Regions from separate parts of the Streptomyces sp. NPDC048337 genome, predicted to be linked through region 2. Evidence: riboswitches for the same ligand, from Rfam matches in the RefSeq annotation. Region 2 holds a riboswitch; each other region holds the start of a gene.
The links. Region 2 has a riboswitch for cobalamin ahead of cobN (cobaltochelatase subunit CobN). Riboswitches for the same ligand answer to the same signal wherever they lie in the genome.
Positions count from the first base shown of each region.

Region 1: it holds a riboswitch for cobalamin, as region 2 does, so the genes downstream of both, ACGFYU_RS09585 (ABC transporter substrate-binding protein) here and cobN (cobaltochelatase subunit CobN) in region 2, are expected to answer to the same signal.
Region 3: it holds a riboswitch for cobalamin, as region 2 does, so the genes downstream of both, ACGFYU_RS24455 (energy-coupling factor ABC transporter permease) here and cobN (cobaltochelatase subunit CobN) in region 2, are expected to answer to the same signal.

Region 1 is NZ_JBICYR010000004.1:335,974-340,615, reverse strand. Features, by position in the region: gene ACGFYU_RS09595 (ABC transporter ATP-binding protein) at 1-46, opposite strand, end outside; gene ACGFYU_RS09590 (iron ABC transporter permease) at 43-1,155, opposite strand; gene ACGFYU_RS09585 (ABC transporter substrate-binding protein) at 1,152-2,369, opposite strand; cobalamin riboswitch at 2,619-2,804, opposite strand; gene ACGFYU_RS09580 (hypothetical protein) at 3,040-3,468, shown strand; partial or broken gene ACGFYU_RS09575 (slipin family protein) at 4,034-4,234, shown strand; gene ACGFYU_RS09570 (alpha/beta fold hydrolase) at 4,241-4,642, opposite strand, start outside.
Region 2 is NZ_JBICYR010000008.1:4,998-9,639, forward strand. Features, by position in the region: gene cobN (cobaltochelatase subunit CobN) at 1-1,957, opposite strand, end outside; cobalamin riboswitch at 1,990-2,148, opposite strand; gene ACGFYU_RS15495 (cobalamin biosynthesis protein CobG) at 2,726-3,934, shown strand; gene ACGFYU_RS15500 (precorrin-8X methylmutase) at 3,931-4,578, shown strand; gene ACGFYU_RS15505 (precorrin-2 C(20)-methyltransferase) at 4,575-4,642, shown strand, end outside.
Region 3 is NZ_JBICYR010000016.1:87,232-91,873, reverse strand. Features, by position in the region: gene ACGFYU_RS24470 (ATP-binding cassette domain-containing protein) at 1-817, opposite strand, end outside; gene cbiQ (cobalt ECF transporter T component CbiQ) at 814-1,563, opposite strand; gene ACGFYU_RS24460 (energy-coupling factor ABC transporter substrate-binding protein) at 1,566-1,904, opposite strand; gene ACGFYU_RS24455 (energy-coupling factor ABC transporter permease) at 1,901-2,581, opposite strand; cobalamin riboswitch at 2,611-2,834, opposite strand; gene ACGFYU_RS24450 (flavodoxin family protein) at 2,899-3,612, shown strand; gene ACGFYU_RS24445 (hypothetical protein) at 3,609-4,133, opposite strand; gene ACGFYU_RS24440 (hypothetical protein) at 4,342-4,642, shown strand, end outside.

The DNA.
Region 1 (4,642 bases), on a different contig from region 2:
GTCGGTCGGCCGTGTCCGTGACGGGTCCGGTCATCGTGTCGGTCACGAGGCCACTCCTTGTACGCCGCGACGGCTGCGGATCAGGAACGCGATGACGACGGGGGCGCCGAACAGTGAGGTGATGGCGTTGAGCGGCAGCACGGAATCCGTGCCGGGCGGCTGGCTCAGCAGCGCGCACGCCAGCGCGAGGAAGGCCCCGGCGAGCATGGACGCCGGGATGAGCGCCCGGTGGTCCGAGGTCCCCAGCGCCACCCGCGTCAGATGCGGCACCGCGAGGCCCAGGAAGGCGACGGGGCCGCAGAACGCGGTCGCCGCGCCCGCCAGCAGCGACGTGCCGAGCAGGGCCAGATCGCGGCTGCGCCGCACGTTCAGCCCCATGGTGCGGGCGTAGTCCTCGCCGAGCAGCAGGGCGTTGAGGCGTTTCGCGGTCAGCAGCGCGGTCAGCAGGCCGGCACCGATGACGGGCAGCATGACCTGGAGGTCGGGCCAGGTCGTGGCGCTGAAGCTGCCCAGGCCCCACATGACGAACTGCTGGGCGCGTTCGGGACGGGCGTAGACGAGCATCACGCCGACCACGGCGGTGGCCGCCGACCCGATCATGACACCGATGACGAGCAGGGTGACGGCCGACTGGACCCATCGCGAGAGCAGCAGTACGAGGGCCAGCACGGCGGCGGCGCCGAGCGAGGCGGCCAGGACGACGCCCCCACGCCCCAGTCCGGCGAGGTTTCCGGTGAAGCTTCCGGCCACCCCGCCGGTGCCGACCACCACGGCGGCGACGCCCATGCTCGCGCCCGAACTCACCCCGAGGGAGAACGGGTCGGCCAGCGCGTTGCGGAACAAGGTCTGCATCTGTGCGCCCGCCACCGCCAGGGCGGCACCGACGGCGGCGGCGGTCAGCGCGCGCGGCAGCCGCACCTGCTCGACGATCACCGTCCATCGCGGGTCCTCGGCGGTGCCGCCGAACAGGATCCGCACCACCTCCGCGACCGGCACCGGGTGGGAGCCGGTCGCGATGGTGAGGACGAACAGCGTGGCGGTACCGGCCGCGAGGGCGAGGACGACGGCGAGGCGCCGCCGCCCCGCCCGCAGCGGCCGCGGGGCGTCGGGGGCATCCGGGACGGCGGTCGGCGCGGTTGCCGTGTGCGTCGTCACGCCTTCGGCACCGGCTGGTAGAAGGTGAACGTGTGGTCCTTCGCCTGGTCCGGGTGCATCAGCGCGAAGAGGTCGGCGAGGACCAGGTCAGGGCGCAGCACGCCGCGCTCGAAGTAGTCGTTGCCGCCGCCGGAGCCGAGCGCCTTGGTGTTCGTCCAGACCGCACCGCCGGAGAGAGCCTTCAACTGCCCGTACCGGTTGTCCGCCTTCACCGCGTCGGCGGTGGACTTCCACTTCTGGTCGGCGATCCAGACCGGGGCCTCGCCGCCCTTGGCGTACACGGCCTCGAAGTTCAGCTGCAGGTTGCCGGTGCCCGCCTCGCCGGCCCAGGGGTAGGTGCCGCCCGCGTCCTTGATCAGCTGGGCGGCGTAGCTGCCGCCGGCGGGCATGTACCAGGTGCCCTGATACATCGTGCCGGGCAGGATTTCGACGGCCTTGCCCTCCTTTACCGCCTGTGCGCCCTTCTCGGCGACCTTCCGGTAGTCGGTCTCGATGGTGTCGAAGACCTCGCCGGCTCGCTGCTCCGCCCCGGTGAGCGCGGCCATCGCCTTGACCCACTCGGCGCGGCCGAGCGGACTGGCCTCCAGCCACTCGGCGTTGGCGACGACGGCGATTCCGGCCTGGCGCAGCTTCGGGTACTGCGGGTCGTCGGTGCCCTGGGTCATCAGTACATCCGGCTTGGCGCCGATGACCGTCTCGGCGTTGAGCGTACGGTCCTTGGCGTACTCGGTGACCTTCCCTGCCTTCACCCGCTCGATCACCTGGGCGGAGGAGATGGTCGCGGTGCTCGCCACCCCCGTCAGCACGTCGAGGGCGCCGGTCTCGGTGAGCAGCGGCAGGTGGGTGGTGGAGGCGGAGTACAGGCTCTTGACCGGAACCGTGACCTGCTGCGCGGACGCCAGCTCACCGGTCAACTCCGGCTTTGGCGCACCGCACTTGACCAGGACGTACGACTCGGGCTTCCCCTTGGGGAAGGGCTCGTTGACGGTGAGCACCTGGTAGCTCTTCTCGTACCGGAGCGTGAAGTTCTTGGCGTGCTCCACCGTCGACTTGACCGGGAAGTAGTCCTTGGCCGGGTCGAAGTCCTTGATGCAACCCTCCCCGGCGGCCTGGGCCTTGGCGTCGGCGGGCGGGCCGGCGTCGCTGCCGCACGCGGTGAGCGTGAGGGCGGCGGCGAGGAAGGCCACCACGGCTGCCTGACGGCGACTGGGCATGGCGGATCGTACGGACAAGGTGACTCCTGGTGACGTTCATGGGCAGTGCGCAGCACTGGTACGCAGGGCACGTGATGCGGGCGTACGGGAAGGAACCCGCTGGGGGAGGGGGTCGTCAGAACCTGAGGGAACGGGCGCAGGAATCAACCCGGGCAGGCCGGCTCCGAAGAACCGCGGGCAGCGTGAAGCCGCCACCGCACATACGCAGGCACACGGGTGCCACCGCCTCTCCTGGGGAAATCCGCCCCGTACATCGAGGTGCGACGGCGTGAGTCTCCTGACTCGGGATCACGGCTTCTCCGGCCTTCCCACCCCCGGATGGGGCGGTGGCCATGGGTGGAGTCGCTCCCCCTACACAGTGGCGGTACCGTGCCGGAATCTCACCGGCTTCCTCGTTCCGCCGTCGCTTGTCGGACGGAAGCATCGCAGAACCGGCCGCAGCCCCGCCAGACCCACAACTGTGCGACCGGCCACAGCGCGTGGTCGTCGGGCTCGGGGGAGCCCGCCCGGAGCTCTGCCTCAGCGAGCTCGTGGCGCGCATGGCACCCAATAGGTCTAGACAACAAACAAGCCCCAGGTCGCTGACCTGGGGCTTTGCTATGGAGCCTGTCGTTCTGCCGGGACGGGGCGCTAGGTTCGGCCCGTCATCAGCGACCGACCAGGGGGAACGATGCGCATCCGTCATGCCCTGCCGACCGCCGCGGCCGCCGCCGCGGTCGTCCTCGCGCTTCCAGGCACCGCCCACGCCGCTACCGGATCCGCCTCGGTGACCAGCGGATACGGCACGGCGAGCGCCTCGTGGACGTGGGCAGGCCCGGGCAGCCTGTCCAACATTAACCTCACCGTCCGCGACACCAAGTGCAATGCCAACCCGGTGTACGCGAAGTTCAAGGTCTACCGGACGAACGGTCAGTACTGGACAACCTCGACGCTCCGCTACGACTACAACGGCTGCAACGGGAGCGGGACGCCGCACAATGGCCTGAGCCTCTCGGACGGCTACAACATCGCCAACATCGCACTCATCATCTGCAACGAGGAGTGGGGCACCGACCCCTGCTCCGAGGGCTCCAAATCCGCCCGCAACCCCCTCGCCTGAGGGCCGGAGCGGCAGGGCGTCCGCCCCTCGGGGTACCGGGGGCGGGCGCCCGTACAGGTTGTCGTGCGCGAATGACGGAAACCCGGGGCTATGAACTGGCCCAGATCAACATATCCCGCCCCACCACGCGCAACCTCCGCAACAGCCATGCACGCGGGGCAAGTCAGCCTCTCGAGATCGCCCTACTATCCCTTCCGGCCGTATCTCGGCTGACCCCGGTATTGGTCCGTACGGGCCGACGCCTGCCCAAGGGGCCGCGGGGGGAGCGAGAATCTGACCGACGTGCTCGATGGCAACAGTGCGTGGCCCCTCTGCGGCCCCGGCACCAGACTGACCTACGGGCTCAACGTCCCAACGAGCTACCGGCATCGGCGGGCAGGCGCCGCAGCCATGTTTTCACGCCGGCAAGACGCACCCGAAGGGATCAGGGGGACTGACCTGCGGAAACATCCGAAAGCTAGATGTCGGACTTGGGTATGGTCCGAAGCGTAAGGAAACTCCCGGTTTGTCTGCTCCCTGCCGCTCATCGCAGGTCAAGGGCGGGCTGCGCAGAGTACAACCATCGGCCTCACGGATCACGGCCGATACGCCGGAGGCGATGCAGTTGCGCTTGCTGCAGACGGTGGTCGAGGTGGCGGCGGAGAAGAACTCCACCCTCGTGATGCCGTTCCCGGTCGAGCTGCTGCGCTACTTCGACCGGGCGGCCAAGCACTTCGACGCCGCGGACACCGCTACTGGAACCTCGGGCATCACACCCGAGGCTTAGGTCGCGTCAAGGACCGATCTCGAACTTCGGGGGCTCCACGTCCTTGAGGCAGCCCGTGTTCGGGGCCGTGGGGGTGTTGAAGAACGAGACGGCGATGGACTGCGCGCACTTCGACGTGGCGAGGACCACGTGGGGGTTGTACGGGATGGTGACGACGGTGGATCGGGGCAGGGTGCGGGCCACGTACGTGCCGCTCTCGGCGCCGGTCTGGGAGTCGAATCCGCCCGACATGACGAGGGTGGGGATGTCACTGCGGGTGACCTCCCGGGCCGACGGCGGGACCGCGGGGACGTTCCAGCCGGCGCAGTCCTCGCGTACGAAGGTGAACTGGGGGGCCTGGGCCTGTACCGAGGCGGGGAAGCCGGGGAAGTTCGCCTCGGCGCCCTTCACGGATTGCGCCTCGGTCTC
Region 2 (4,642 bases):
AGCCGTCATCGTCGGGGCGTTCGGCCAGGCCCAGGTCGTGGTCGAGCTTCGCGGCCTGGATCAGGGTCCAGATCTGGGCGCGGATGGCCGGGAGTTTGGCCGGGTCCATCGCGGAGATCTGGGCGTACTCGTCCAGGTGCTGTTCCAGGCGGGCGATGTCGCCGTAGGACTCGGCCCGGGCCATGGGGGGAACCAGGTGGTCGACCAGGGTGGCGTGCACGCGGCGCTTGGCCTGGGTGCCCTCGCCCGGGTCGTTGACGAGGAAGGGGTAGATGAGGGGGAGGTCGCCGAGTGCGGCGTCCGGGGCGCAGGCCGCGGACAGGCCGGCGTTCTTGCCCGGCAGCCACTCCAGGTTGCCGTGCTTGCCCAGGTGGATCATCGCGTCGGCGCCGAAACCGCCGTCCTCCGCGCGCGCCTGGATCCAGCGGTACGCGGCCAGGTAGTGGTGCGACGGCGGCAGGTCCGGGTCGTGGTAGATCGCGATCGGGTTCTCGCCGAAGCCGCGGGGCGGCTGGATGAGGATGAGGAGGTTCCCGCGGCGCAGGGCCGCCAGGACGATGTCGCCCTCGGGGTTTGATGAGTGGTCCACGAACATGGTGCCCGGGGCTTCGCCCCAGTGTTGCTCCACGCTCTCGCGGAGTTCGGCGGGGAGTTCGGCGAACCAGCGGCGGTAGTCGGCGGCCGGGATGCGGACCGGGTTGCGGGCCAGCTGCTCCTCGGTCAGCCAGTCCTGGTCGTGGCCTCCGGCCTCGATCAGGGCGCGGATCAGCTCGTCGCCGTCGCCTGAGACCAGGCCGGGGATGTCCGTGACGGGGCCGAAGTCGTAGCCCTCGGCGATGAGCGTGCGGAGCAGTTCCACCGCGCTGGCCGGGGTGTCGAGGCCGACCGCATTGCCGATACGGGAGTGCTTGGTGGGGTACGCGGAGAGGACGAGGGCGATTCGCTTGTCGCGGCGTTCGATGTGGCGCAGGCGGGCGTGGCGTACGGCGATACCGGCGACCCGGGCGGCCCGCTCGGGGTCGGCCACGTAGGCGGGCAGGCCGTCCTCGTCGAGCTCCTTGAAGGAGAACGGGACGGTGATCAGACGGCCGTCGAACTCGGGCACGGCGACCTGGGTGGCGGCGTCGAGGGGGGACAGGCCCTCGTCGTTCTCCTCCCAGGTGGAGCGGGAGCCGGTCAGGCAGAGGGCCTGGAGGATCGGCACGCCGAGCGCGGCGAGGGCGCCCGCGTCCCAGGACTCGTCGTCCCCGCCGGCGGAGGCGGTGGCGGGGCGGGTGCCGCCGGCCGCGAGGACGGTGGTGACGACGGCGTCGACCCCGTCGAGGGCGGCGAGCAGCTCCGGCTCCGGGGTGCGGAGGGAGGAGACGTAGAGGGGGAGCGCCTGCGCGCCCTTGGCCTCGATGGCCTCGGACAGGGCGTGCACGAAGGCGGTGTTGCCGCTCATCTGGTGCGCGCGGTAGTAGAGCACGGCGACGGTCGGGCTGCCGTCCGCCGGACGCGTGGTCCGCGCGGTGCGGTCCAGGGGGCCCCAGGTGGGGGCGGCGGCGGGGGGCTCGAAGCCGTGGCCGGTGAGGAGGACCGTGTCCGAGAGGAAGCGGGCCAGCTGGTCGAGGTTGGCGGGGCCGCCGTGCGCGAGGTAGCCGTGCGCCTCGGCGGCGATGCCGATGGGGACCGTGGAGGCCTCCATCAGCTGGGCGTCCGGGGCCTGTTCGCCGGTCAGGACCACGACCGGGCGGGTCTGGCCGGGGGCGAGGAGCAGGTCGAGGCCCTCCTGCCAGGCGCGGAGGCCGCCGAGGAGGCGTACGACGACCAGGTCGACTCCGTCGAGGAGGCCGGGGAGGTCGTCGAGGGGAAGGCGGGAGGGGTTCGCGAACCGGTACGGGACGGGGCCGTCCGCCGTGTTCGCCGCGCGGGCGCTGAGCAGATCGGTGTCGGACGTCGACAGCAGCAGGATCATGCGGCGGCAGGCCTTCCTCGGGGTTTCCGCGCCCCGGGCAGTGAGGACAGCGGGAGTTCCTGACTCACCCTTCGGCCGTTGGCTGCCGGGTTCACAGTGGCGGGACCGCGCCGGAATCGCACCGGGCTTCCTCCCATGTCGCCGTCCTCGGCGACGGCGGGCCGTGTGGTCCGCCGGAAGGTCATCTTAGGGGGCCTTTTCCCTGGCCGGGAGTGGGGGTGGTGGCGTCGGGGCGCTCGCGCTGGCGTGGGCGGGTGGGTTCCGGGTGCCGTTGCGCTCGCGCTGGCGTTGGCGGGTTGATGTCGGGTGCCGTTGCGCTCGCGCTGGCGTTGGCGGGTTGATGTCGGGTGCGGCTCCGTTGCCGGGGCTCTGCCCCGGGCCCCGCGCCTCAAACGCCGGCGGGGCTGGGTGTGGGTGGTGTGGCTGGGTGGGTGCGGCTTACGGATCGGGGCTCTGCCCCGGGCCCCGCGCCTCGAACGCCGGCGGGGCTGGGTGTGGGTGGTGTGGTTGGGTGGGTGCGGGTTGTGGGGCGGGGTTCTTGGGGCGGCCACCGGCCGGGTGGGCCGGGGTCGGGGCCGGGGTGGGGTGTCGTCCGGGGCGGGCTTCGATGTTCGGCGCCTGCTCCGCGTGTGAGGTGTCGGGCGGCGGCGTGCGCCGAATTCATCTCGTTTTAGCCCCGGACGACACCCCACCCCGGCCCCGACCCCGGCGGGCGGGGTGGTGACGGACACAGGTCGGGGGAGGGGAATCGTGGGTATGCTCGCCGCCATGCCCCAGCCCCCTTCCGCCGCATCGCGGGACGAACCCGTCATACGGGAGCGCGGTGACGCCTGCCCCGGAGCGCTGCGTCTGCACGCGGCCGACGACGGGTACCTGGCGCGGGTCCGGATCCCCGGCGGGCTGCTCGACGCCGCGCAGGCGGCCGCGCTCGCCGAGGCCGCCGACCGGTTCGGGGACGGGTATCTGGAGCTCACCTCGCGCGGGAACGTGCAGTTGCGCGGGCTCGCCGATGGTTGTGGCGGCGGGCTGGCCGAACTGCTCGGCGCGGTTGGGCTGCTGCCCTGGCCGAGCCATGAGCGGATTCGGAACATCGTCGCCGGTCCGATGGTCGATCCCGCCTCGGTGCGTGCGCTGGACGCGGCGCTCTGTGCCGAGCCGAAGGCCGCCGCCCTGTCCGGCCGGTTCCTGTTCGCCGTCGACGACGGGCGCGGGGACGTGGCCGCCCTCGACCCCGACGTCACCCTGCTCGCGCAGCCCGGCGGCCGGGTGCTGGTCCGGCTCGGCTCGGCGCCGGACGCCGTCGAGGTGGCCGCCGCCGACGCCGCGCGGGCCGGGCTGGAGGCCGCCCTCCACTTCCTCGACGCCGCGGCCGCCGCCGGGACGCGGGCCTGGCGGGTCGATGAGTTGCCCCATGAACACTCCCTGGAGGGGAGCGAGTTCGCCGATCGGCTCGTGGCGCGCGGCATGCGTGCGCGGTACGTCGCCGACGCGCCCCGCCCGTACGCGGATCCGCCCGCGGCCGGTGTGCACGGGGACGCGCTCTGTGTCCTCATCCCCCTCGGCCGGCTGAGCACCGCCCAGTGGCGGGAACTGCCCGGCGAGCTGCGGATCACGCCCTGGCGCAGCATCCTCGTCACCGACACCACCGCCCGCCCCGCCGGGCTCGTCACCTCGCCCGACAGCCCCTGGGAGTCCGTCACCGCCTGCACCGGCCGCCCCGGCTGCGCCAAGTCCCTCGCCGACGTACGCGCCGACGCCCGGGCCGTCGCCGAGCGGGCGCGGGGGCCGCTGCCGGTGCACTGGTCCGGCTGCGAACGCCGCTGCGGGCATCCGCGCGGCACCGCCTGGGTGGACCTGGTGGCCACGCCCGACGGGTACCGGCTCGGCGCGGACCCGGTGGCACGCCATGAACTCGCCGCGGCCCTCGCCGCCGCCCGCAACCAACCCCCCGTGTCCGAACCCGCAGTGAAGAAATGAGCGAGTACACCGTGTTTGAGTACGAGAAGGACGGCGCCGCGATCTACCGCCAGTCCTTTGCCACGATCCGCGCCGAGGCGGACCTCTCCGGGCTGCCCGCCTCCGTCGCGCACGTCGCGGTGCGCATGATTCACGCCTGCGGGATGACCGACCTGCCCAAGGACCTCGGCTACACCCCGGACGTCGTGCTGCGCGCCCGCGCCGCGCTGCACGCCGGTGCGCCGATCCTGTGCGACGTGCAGATGGTCGCCAGCGGGGTCACCCGCAAGCGGCTGCCCGCCGGCAACGACGTGATCTGTACTCTGTCCGACCCGGCCGTGCCGGAGCTCGCCGCGAAGATGGGCACCACGCGCAGTGCCGCCGCCCTCGAAGTGTGGCGTGACCGGGGCCTGTTGGAGGGCTCGGTGATCGCCGTCGGCAACGCGCCGACCGCGCTCTTCCGGCTGCTGGAGATGATCGAGGAGGGTGCGCCGCGCCCGGCCGCCGTCATCGGCGTCCCCGTCGGCTTCATCGGCGCCGCCGAGTCCAAGGACGCCCTCGCCGAACACCCCTCGGCCCTCGACCACTTGATCGTGCGGGGCCGCCGCGGCGGCAGCGCCATCGCGGCCGCCGCCGTCAACGCGATCGCGAGCGAGGAAGAATGAGCACCGGAAAGCTGTACGGGGTCGGGCTCGGGCCCGGCGACCCCTCCCTGATGACCCTGCGCGC
Region 3 (4,642 bases), on a different contig from region 2:
GCCACGTGGACAGGGATTCCGGGAGGCGGGGGCCGGGGGCGTCGGCGGCGAGGAAGCCGTGGGTACGGAGGAAGGCCGTCACCGCCGGGGACCAGGCCTGGCGGAGGCCCGCCTCGGCCAGGAGGGCCGGGTCCGAGAGGAGGACCTCGGCCGGGCCCGTGCGGATCCCGCCCGGGGTGAGGACCGCCGCGTCGTCGGCCCAGCGGACCGCCAGCTCCACGTCGTGGGTGGCCATGACCACCGTGGTGCCCGCCGAACGCAGGCCCGAGAGGGCGTCCAGCAGCCGCTCCTGCCCGTCCGGATCCAGCCCCGCCGTCGGCTCGTCCAGGATCAGCACCCGCGGAGCCATCGCCACCGCCCCCGCGATCGCCGCCCGCTTGCGCTGCCCGTAGGAGAGCAGGTGCGTCGGCCGGTCCCGCAGCGCCGTGATGTCCAGCGCGGCCAGGGCCGACTCGACGCGCTCGTGGACCTCCGGCAACGGCAGGCCCAGGTTCATCGGCCCGAAGGACACGTCCTGCTCCACCGAGGCCGCGAACAGCTGGTCGTCCGGGTCCTGGACCACCAGCTGGACCGCGGTCCGCAGCCGGGTCAGGCCGGCCCGGTCGTGGGCCACCGCCGCGCCGTCGAGGTGCAGCGCGCCCGAGCCCGGCCGCAGGCCCCCGCTCAGCAGCCGCATCAGGGTGGTCTTGCCGCTGCCGTTGCGGCCCAGCAGCACCAGCGCGCGGCCCTCGGCGATCCCGAAGTCCACCCCGGACAGCACGGCGGGCCCGTCCTCGTACGCGTAGCCCGCGCCCACCAGTTCCACCAACGGCCTCACAGGTACAGCTCCTTCAGTACGAGGGTCACGGCCACCAGGGCCGCCAGAAGCGCCGCCGACGCGGCCAGGAACCGCCAGGACAGCGCGGACTCCGGTACGAGCACCCGCAGCGCGCCGTCGTAGCCGCGCCCGGCCAGGCCCGACTGGAGCCGAGCCGCGCGGTCGAAGGCCCGTACGAAAGAGGTCGCCGCGAGCCCGGCCAGCGAACGCCACGCCGCCGCCCGGCCGGTGGTGCCCAGCCGGGCCGCCTGCGCCTGGCGGACGCGGGCGAGGGAGTCCAGCAGCAGGAACCCGATGCGGTACATGACCAGGGCCACGTCGACCACCGGGGCCGGCACCCCCGCCCGGACCAGCCGCGGCAGCACGTCGGAGACCGGGGTGGTGAAAGCGAACAGCAGCACGCCGAGCGAGGCCGCGGAGGTGCGCAGCAGCAGCTCCACCGCCTGCCGGGGGCCGTCGGGGGCCAGTGCGACGAGCCCGTCGGGCCCGCCCACGGCGAACAGCAGCGGCAGCGCCCCCGTGAAGCAGAAGCCGAGCGGGATCCGGAAGGCCCGCCACAGCTGCCGCCCCGTGACCCCGGCGGGGCCGAGCAGCACGGCGAGCGTGGCGGCGGCGACCACCGGCCCGCCGGGCCACGGCGGCAGGCACACCGCCGTGACCGTCAGCCCGATCCCCAGCAGGGCCTTCTCCAGCGGGTGCCGGTGCCGCCAGCGGCTGCCGTGCGCGGCCGCGTCGATCGGCAGCACCCCTACGCCTCCGGGGCGGGCGCGGACGAGGCGGCCTCCGCTGCCGCCGCCCCCTGGCGGCGGCCCTTGCGGACGCCGAAGTAGTACGCGAGCACGCCCGCGCCCAGGGCCGCCTGGAGGGCGAACAGCGCCGACTCGATCTCCCCGGACGGGGGTTCGTACAGCGGCGAGAACCACGGCTCGTAGTCCGGCTTCAGCTCGGTGATGGCCGCCTCCGCCTGCGCGTCGGCGCCCGCGAACGGCTCCTCCTTGTCGTCGCCGAGCCCCAGCGCGAGCGGGAGTACGGCCAGCGCCGCCACCAGGAACAGCAGCAGGGTGTTGATCTTCGCGTTCCGGCTCATCGGGCCGTCGCCTCCTTCAGCTTCGCGACGCCGAGGCGGACCAGGTCCGACCGGCTGGACCGCATCAGCAGCCGCATCACGAGCACGGTCAGCAGGCCCTCGCTCACCGCGAGCGGGAGCTGGGTGACCGCGAAGATCCCGCCGAACTTCCCGAGCGCGCCGAGGAAGCCCGTCACCGGGTCCGGGAAGGCGAGCGCCAGCTGCACCGAGGTCACGCAGTAGGTGACCAGGTCGGCGAAGAAGGCGCCGAAGAACACGGTCACCATCAGCGGCACGTCGAGGCCGCGCAGCAGCCGGTAGACGCCGTACCCCGCCCACGGCCCGGCGATCGCCATGGAGAAGACGTTGGCGCCGAGGGTGGTCAGCCCGCCGTGCGCCAGCAGCAGCGCCTGGAAGAGCAGGGTGATCGTGCCGAGCACGGCCATGATCGGTGGCCGGAAGAGGATGGCCCCGAGCCCGGTGCCGGTCGGGTGCGAGCAACTGCCCGTCACGGAGGGGATCTTCAGCGCGGACAGGACGAAGGTGAACGCTCCGGACGCCCCGAGCAGCAGGGTGCTCTCCGGATTGGCCTTCACCTCGCGGCTCAGGGCGCGGACACCGTGTACGACGAAGGGGGCGGACGCGGCGCCCCAGGCGACCGCGTGCAAGGGGGGCAGGAAGCCCTCGGCTATGTGCATGTGTGGGGAAGACCTCTCCAGCACCTCGTGGATGGACAGCGCGCCCCGGCCGGTCTCCTGGCTCACGGGTACTGATGCCCGGGCTCCGCCTTCCCGGGCCGTGCGGTCTCCCGCGCGGGCCCAGTGGCTTCCCGCTGGGGGCACCTCCCGGACGGAGTCTGGGGGAGAGTGGAGCCGGACTTCCCGATCACAGTGGCGAGGGCCGCACCGGTTTCCCACCGGTTTCCCGAACACCAAGGCCCACTGACCCTATCCCGGATGTCCCGGATGGGTGCGCTCCGGTGGCGGCGCCGGCCCGATCCGCCCAGTGTGAAGGGGTGGCAGCCGACTACTCGTACCCGGACCTGACCGCCGTCTACGTGAACTGCACGCTCAAGCGCTCGCCCGAGACCAGCAACACCGAGGGCCTGATCGACAAGAGCCGCGCCGTCATGGAGTCGGCCGGCGTCCGGACCTCGCTCATCCGGGCCGTCGACCACGACATCGCGACGGGCGTCTGGCCGGACATGACCGACCACGGCTGGGAGAGCGACCAGTGGCCGGTGCTCTACAGCCAGATCATGGACGCCGACATCCTCGTGCTGTGCGGCCCGATCTGGCTGGGCGACAACAGCTCGGTGATGAAGCAGGTCATCGAGCGGCTCTACGCCTGCTCCTCGCTCCTGAACGAGCAGGGCCAGTACGCCTATTACGGACGCGTCGGCGGTGCGCTGATCACCGGCAACGAGGACGGCGTCAAACACTGCGCCATGAACATCCTCTACAGCCTCCAGCACCTCGGCTACGCGATCCCGCCGCAGGCCGACGCGGGCTGGATCGGCGAGGCCGGACCCGGGCCCTCCTACCTCGACCCGGGCTCGGGCGGCCCCGAGAACGACTTCACCAACCGGAACACCACCTTCATGTCCTGGAACCTGATGCACCTGGCCGCCCTCCTCAAGCGGGCGGGCGGGATTCCGGCGCACGGCAACCAGCGCTCACTGTGGGACGCCGGCTGCCGTTTCGACTTCCCCAATCCCGAGCACCGCTAGCACCGGTTGGTGTGCGCGAAGTCCACGACGAACCGGTCGGGCGAGTGCAGCGTGAAGGTGCGGTAGTACGGATTCGTGGCGAAGGCGGCGCCGAAGGTGACGTACCCCTCGAAGTCGCCGGTCAGGGCGAGGCCCTTGAGCTGGGGGAGGAAGATCTTCTGGAGCTTGGGCCCCTTGTAGACGCTGTGCCCCGCGTCGTCGTGCGCGGCGGCGGGGTTCAGCCGGATCTGCAGGAAGAACTTCCCGGCCAGCGGGACGGGCTTGCCGGACCCGTCGTAGACCAGGTGGGAGACGGGAGTGACGGTGACCGAGGGGAGGCCCCCCTTGAGGTCGATGACGAGCCGGTCGTAGGTGGGGTGCCCGCCCCAGCGGGCATTGACGACGAGCGGCGTCTGGGTCTGGGCCGGTGCGCGACCGGCGGCGGCCGTCGTGGCCGAGGCCGGAGCTACGAGGGAGAGCCCGGCGGCGAGCAGCACCCCGGAGGTCACGGCGGTGAGCCGGTGCAGGCGCGGATGGATCATGACGTCCCCTCGATTCTGAAGAGGCGGGGACAAATGGGTCAATTATAGAGATATCGGGCACCCCTCGTCGGTTGCACCCCCCGGCCCCCGGTATCGCGGCGCCGCCGACCCGGGGCGAGTGCCGGGCAGGTGTGCGCAACCCCATGTGCGAAGGCCCCGTTGGCAGTTGACTGTGTCGACGCGTCCCGCACCCAGGAAGGAAACCGGCGTGACTTTCGGCGGAGAGAACCCCTACGGCCCGGCGTGGCAGCCGAACGGGGGGCCGGCCTTCCCGTACGGGGGGCCGGCCTTCCCGTACGAGGAGCCCCGTCCGCTGTGGCAGCGCTTCCGCGAGGGTGACTGGCCTCCGCTGCTGGAGATACTGCGACGGCTGCCCGTCCACGGCTGCGCGTGGGCCGCGATCCTGTTCTGCTTATGGCCCCTGCTCCTGCCCGTCCTCGCCTATCCGCTGGCCCGCTCGGCCCGCCGGCAGGCCCACCTGAGGTTTCCCCCGCACACATACCGCCGCA